DNA from 2 places in the Paenibacillus sp. ov031 genome. Region 2 is predicted to be linked to the other one. Evidence: predicted binding sites of a transcription regulator. Region 2 holds the regulator's gene; the other holds the start of a gene.
What was found. The regulator CtsR, encoded in region 2, represses protease genes until heat stress. The targets are predictions, from matches to a motif close to ATGGTCAATAAAGGTCAAACA.
Positions count from the first base shown of each region.

Region 1: a site for CtsR is predicted at 2,072-2,092, ahead of clpP (ATP-dependent Clp endopeptidase proteolytic subunit ClpP). Genes of this name have one in related genera too.

Region 1 covers NZ_FRDO01000008.1:46,902-50,333, forward strand. Annotated here, with positions in the region: gene clpX (ATP-dependent protease ATP-binding subunit ClpX) at 26-1,279, opposite strand; gene clpP (ATP-dependent Clp endopeptidase proteolytic subunit ClpP) at 1,292-1,882, opposite strand; gene tig (trigger factor) at 2,260-3,432, opposite strand, start outside.
Region 2 covers NZ_FRDO01000013.1:479-3,910, forward strand. Annotated here, with positions in the region: gene BUA17_RS29575 (GNAT family N-acetyltransferase) at 78-1,253, shown strand; gene BUA17_RS29580 (CtsR family transcriptional regulator) at 1,726-2,187, shown strand; gene BUA17_RS29585 (protein-arginine kinase activator protein McsA) at 2,218-2,742, shown strand; gene BUA17_RS29590 (protein-arginine kinase McsB) at 2,771-3,432, shown strand, end outside.

The DNA.
Region 1 (3,432 bases), on a different contig from region 2:
GTTGAAACGGAATATTCGCCTTTAGTTAGGCACTTTCTTCCTGCTTGTCGTCCTTGGATTGGCTCAGTTCAGGCACGACTCTCTTCTCAACGACCTCTTCGGTAATGACACAGTTCGTAACATCATCACGGGAAGGCACTTCGTACATAATCTCAAGCATAATGCCCTCGATGATTGCACGTAGTCCACGTGCACCCGTGTTACGTTTAATGGCTTCCTTCGCAATCGCCAGCAATGCTCCTGGTTCGAACACCAGATTCACATTATCCAGCTCAAGCAGTTTTTGGTACTGTTTCGTAAGCGCATTTTTTGGCTCGGAAAGAATCCGTACCAATGTGTCTTCGTCCAGCGGCTCCAAAGTGGAGATAACTGGCAAACGGCCTACAAATTCCGGAATCAGACCGAATTTCAGCAAGTCTTCCGGCAATACCATACCCAGATATTCACCTGGTTTAAGATCTTTTTGTTCCGCAACGGTATTAAAGCCGATGACTTTTTTACCGATCCGGCGTTTAATCATTTGCTCGAGACCATCAAAGGCACCGCCACAAATGAACAAGATGTTGGTGGTATCAATCTGGATGAATTCCTGATGTGGATGCTTACGACCACCTTGTGGTGGTACAGAAGCTACAGTTCCTTCCAGGATTTTCAAGAGCGCTTGTTGAACACCTTCACCCGATACATCACGAGTAATGGATGGGTTCTCGGATTTACGCGCTACTTTATCAATTTCATCGATATAAATAATGCCGCGCTCTGCTTTTTCCACATCATAATCAGCAGCTTGAATCAGCTTGAGCAGAATGTTCTCTACATCTTCGCCGACATAACCTGCTTCCGTCAATGAAGTTGCATCAGCAATAGCAAAAGGAACATTAAGGATTTTGGCCATCGTTTGCGCAAGCAACGTTTTACCAGAACCCGTAGGTCCTAACAGCAAAATATTACTTTTTTGCAATTCAACATCCTCAATCTTACTTTGTGTGTTGATCCGTTTATAGTGATTGTAAACCGCTACAGACAAAGATTTCTTCGCCTGATCCTGACCAATGACGTACTGGTCAAGAATGTCGCGGATTTCTTTCGGTTTTGGAATATCTTTGAGGTCCAGTTCTTCGTCATGACCGAGCTCTTCCTCTACGATTTCAGTGCACAGTTCGATACATTCATCACAAATGTAAACGCCCGGTCCAGCGACCAGCTTGCGCACCTGTTCCTGAGATTTACCGCAAAAAGAGCATTTCAACTGCCCTTTCTCATCGTTAAATTTAAACATGAAACCACCCCTTTAGGAATTGATCGGTCTGCTGAGCACCTGGTCAATAATGCCGTACGTTTTGGCTTCTTCAGCACTCATGAAAAAGTCACGGTCTGTGTCCCGCTCGATTTTCTCAAGGGGTTGACCTGTACGATCGACGTATATTTGATTCAGTTTCTGACGTGTTTTAATAATCCATTCTGCGTGAATTTTGATATCCGCAGCCTGTCCTTGAACGCCGCCAAGCGGCTGATGAATCATCACTTCGCTGTTAGTCAGCGCATATCGTTTACCAGGAGCTCCGGCTGTCAGCAATAACGAGCCCATGCTTGCTGCCATACCTACGCAAATGGTCGATACATCCGGCTTGATATATTGCATCGTATCGTATATACCCATCCCTGCGGTGACAGAACCACCAGGTGAATTAATGTACAAACTTATATCCTTCTCAGGATCGTCGGCTGCCAAAAACAAAAGCTGCGCTATGACAAGATTGGCTACATCGTCATCAATCGCACTGGTTAAAAAGATAATGCGATCCTTCAGCAAACGCGAATATATATCGTAAGACCGCTCGCCTCGATTGGTTTGTTCAACAACCATTGGCACCAGACTCATGAGACCAACCTCTTTTCTACATGTAATTAGACATAGGCTACCTGTAAAGCAAACCCAAATTCATTCTAACACGTTCCTGTGACAATGTCATTTTTCACAAGTGGTGTAAAGACGGAGTAAGTTTACTTTTTTGCCTGATCATATTTAACCATGTTTTCTATGTATGTGCAAATCGGAGCAATCCTATGCCGTTTCACCTTTTTTTTATTTGCAGGAGAACCATAGGACGTTGATTGTGCATAACCAATGCCACAACGAATTCCATCCATATTATTACTGAATCCTCTATAAAATGGATGCCATAATTTAAAAATAAGGCACGCAATGATTCACGTGCCTTATCGTTTATTCAGCTGTTCATTACGTAACAGCTTGTCTTATTTTTCGTCAGCTTCTGCAGCAACTTCTTCAGCTGGAGCTTCAACAGCTTCAACGACTTTGCTGTTCTCAACGAGAACATCGATCGTTTTACGCAGTTTCACTTCGTCACGAAGGCTGTCCAGGGAACCATTACCCTCGAGAATGCCACGAATCTCTTCAGCAGGACGCTTGTAAGACTCAGCCATTTTTTCGAGTTCTTGGTTAACTTCTTCGTCAGACACTTCGATGTTTTCCGCTTTACCAACGGCTTCAAGAACCAAGTTGTTGCGAACACGTTTGGAAGCATCTTCCTGCATTTGTCCTCTCAGGTCAGCTTGTGTTTGACCAGAGAAGCTCAGGAACATTTCCAGGTTCATACCTTGGTTGCGCAGACGGTTGTCGAAATCACGCATCATGTTTTGTACTTCGCTCTCAACCATCGCAGCAGGAATATCCACTTCAGCATTTTCAGCCACTTTTTCTACAACAGCATTTTCTTGAGCTGCTTTGGCTTCATCTGCTTTGCGGGATTCCAATTGCGTTTTCAGATCAGCTTTGTACTCTTCAAGCGTATCGAATTCGCTAACATCTTTTGCAAACTCGTCATCCAGTTCAGGAAGTTGTTTACGTTTGATTTCATGTACTTTCACTTTAAATACCGCTTTTTTGCCAGCCAGTTCAGCTGCATGGTAGCTCTCAGGGAAAGTTACTTCAACGTCTTTGAAGTCGCCTGTGGAAAGACCCACAACCTGCTCTTCAAATCCTGGGATGAATGTGTTGGAACCAAGTTCCAGGGAATACCCCTCAGCTTGTCCACCTTCGAACGGTACACCATCAACGGAACCGTCAAAGTCGATTACAGCAACGTCGCCGTTTTGTGCGGAACCTTCGTCGATAACAACGAGTTCTGCGTGACGTTGTTGAAGACGCTCGAGCTCTTCAGTCACTTCTACATCCGTTACTTCATGTTTGGCTACAGCAACTTCAACGCCTTTGTAGTCACCCAGTGTAACTTCAGGTTTAACTGTTACTTTCGCTTTGAACTTGAATACTTGTCCTTTAGCGAATTGCTCGACATCTACGTCAGGACGATCAACCGGGAAGATATCCGTTTGGTCGATTGCTTCTGTGTAAGCTTCAGGAAGCAAAATATCAATTGCTTCTTGATACAGGCTTTCTACACCGAAACG
Region 2 (3,432 bases):
ATAAATGGATACATACATCACGTATCAGGCCATGATTTGAAAGATATCATAACTTAGAGAACGGGGTGCAGGACGACATGGAAATTCAGAAATTAACCGTAGATGATTTTGAGCCAGCTATGGCACTCTCCGAGTATGCTTTTCAAGTGGTAATGAGTGAAGAGCAAACGGAGAAGAGACGGAGTCAATTTGATTCACAGGATATATGGGGTGTATTTGAGGAAGGACAATTGGGTGCCAAACTTCATATTATTCCTTTTCAAACCTATATTCATGGGAGATCGTTCGAGATGGGCGGTATTGCGGGAGTAGCGACATGGCCAGAATATAGACGTAAAGGCTGGGTAGCTGGGCTGTTGAAGCATGCGCTGGAGGAAATGAACCGTAACAAACAAAGTATATCGTTTTTGCATCCGTTCTCTTTTGCATTTTATCGGAGATATGGATGGGAGACGTATGTTGAGTTTAAACGATATAAAGTGCCTACAGCTCATCTGCCTGCGAAAAAGGCAACCCCTGGAACAATTCGCCGTGGCGATCCGGGACTCAGTATATTAAAGGAAGTATACAGTGCGTACGCTGAACGCTATAACGGAACCTTGATTCGGGATGATGCGAGATGGGAGAATTCAGTTCTATCTAATGGCGCCAGCCAGAAGGCTGTATATTATGATGAAGCTGGTAAAGCACAAGGCTATGTTTTATATGAGGTTAAGGAAAGAAAGTTTACCATTAAAGAGATCATTTATCTGAATGAAGAGACAAGACAAGGTTTGTGGACCTTTATTGCCAACCATGATTCTATGATTGAGGAAGTCACTTTACAGGCACCAGCCAGTGATATGCTTGCTTTTCAATTAGATAATCCGCGGATTCAGCAGGAAATTGTACCTTTCTTCATGGCACGTATTGTGAGTGTAGAACAATTTATTTCACAGTATCCTTTTGCGAGCCCAGACTCACCAGTACAGATTAATCTCCAGGTAGAGGATGCCCATGCACCATGGAATGAAGGGGTATGGCAGTTGAATGTGGCGATGAATGGTACAGCTTCGATATGGAAAACATCTGAGTCGGCACCTAAGGATCAGACTGTTAAAGTAGACATACAGGCGCTCACCGCAATGCTGATGGGGTATCGTAGGCCCGCAGAGATGGCTCAAATAGGTAGAATTGAAGGACCGAATGGAGCGATTAAGGCTTTGGAGCAAGCGATTCCTGAACGGGAAACGTATTTACTTGATTTTTTCTGATCCTCATAGAGTAACGAGTATTTTAGGATCAATTTCATAGACTTAACTTGTATAGCATTACGATGCTAGTGTGAGACAAATGGACTTCTCCAGCTATTTTGGAGAGGTTTTTTTGTGTCAGCCGAATATTTCGTGTAAAATCGTAAAAAATGAATAGTGCTCCCTCTTGGCAAAACCACAAAATATGCTATAATGTATATAAAGTCAAAGAAAGTCAAAGTCAACTAAAGGTTAAATACTTACGTAACTTTCTTTCTGCAATCCGGTGGTGGGAGCCATATTGAAGGTAGTACACATCAGCGGATAAAAGCAATATTAAAGGACCTTCGAGCGTCCTTCGCTCTCCTGTTAAAGACCGTTGAAGATCAGTTTCGCTGTTTCCTTGATTGGTTAAATGGGTTGAGAAGGTGTACTCTGTAGGGGCGTGTGGGTCCTTATTGACTTAACGTTTCAGACAGTGGAGGATGAGTGGATGCGTAATATCTCTGATATTATCGAACAATATCTGAAGAGTATTTTGCATGAAAGTCCCGAAGGATTGGTCGAAATTCAACGTAATGATCTGGCTGATCAATTTTCATGTGTGCCTTCCCAGATCAATTATGTCATCAGCACCCGATTTACACTCGAAAAAGGTTATCTTGTAGAGAGTAAACGTGGCGGCGGCGGTTATGTTCGCATACAGCGGATTGAATTGCCGGCTCACTCGGCTCTGCATAACCATTTGCACCATAGTATTGGAGATGAGATCGGGCAGACAGCTGCCGAAGGTCTGATCTACCAACTGGAAGAAGCACGTTTCTTGAGCAAAAGGGAAGCCGGGTTGATGCGGGCAGCTGTATCGAGAGAGATTATATTGGTCAAACTTCCTTACCGGGATCAAATTCGTGCCAGAATGTTAAAGGCGATGTTAATATCTTTGCTCGGTAAATGAAAACTATCGGGATCAAGGGGGTACATCATTGTGCTGTGCCAAGAATGCAACAACCGTCCGGCAACACTCCATTTCACGAAGATCGTGAACGGAGAGAAGACGGAATTCCATATTTGTGAGTCATGTGCTCGTGAAAAAGGGGAAATGATTCCCGGAACATCCAACGGATTTTCCATTCATAACTTATTGTCCGGGTTGCTTGATTTTGAACCCTCAGGCAAGAATGGCAGTGCGGGAGCAACACCCGCGCAATCCCTTCGTTGTGAAGAATGCGGCATGACCTATTCACAGTTTAGTAAAATCGGCCGTTTTGGCTGTAGTTCTTGTTATAAATATTTTGACAGTCGTTTGGACCCCCTATTCAAACGGGTTCACGGTAGCACTTCCCACGTGGGTAAAGTGCCTGCACGGGCTGGTGGTCGCATCAAGGTCAAAAGACAGATTGCTGATCTGAAACGGGATCTTCAGGAGAGCATAACGCAAGAGGAGTTTGAAGAAGCCGCTCAAATTCGTGATCAGATCAGGGAACTTGAAAAAGAAATAGCTCAGGAGTAAAGTTTGTGATGAGTAGGAGGGATGCGTAATGCCTAATCTGCGTTTTACAGAGAAGGCGCTCAGCGACTGGATGCGTAGTGATGCGGCTGATTCCGAAATCGTCATTAGCAGCCGAGTCCGGATCGCACGCAACCTGCAGCATTATCCGTTTCCGATGCTGGCTTCCAATGAGCAATCGGAAGAAGTGCTGAATAAGCTGAGCGAAGTACTTCAATATGATGACGTTCATGCCTTTGGAGATTTTCATACCCTAGATCTGATTGATATTGATGACCTTGACAAACGGGTGCTGGTGGAGAAGCATTTAATCAGTCCCAGTCTTGCGAACGAATCCAGAAATGGTGCTGTTATTCTCAGTGAGGATGAATCTGTCAGTATTATGATTAATGAAGAGGATCATCTTCGTATCCAGTGCCTCTATCCGGGGTTCCAGGTGAAAGAAGCCTGGGAGAAAGCTTCCGCCATAGATGATGCTTTTGAAGCGCATGTGGATTACGCTTTTGATGACCGCAGAGGATATTTAACCAGCTGTCCTACGAATGTAGGTACAGGTGTAAGAGCATCTGTCATGATGCATCTACCCGCTCTGGTGATGACACAGCAGATTGGCCGCATTCTAAGTGCAGTCTCCCAAGTCGGACTGACTGTACGGGGAATTTACGGTGAAGGCAGTGAGGCGATGGGTAACCT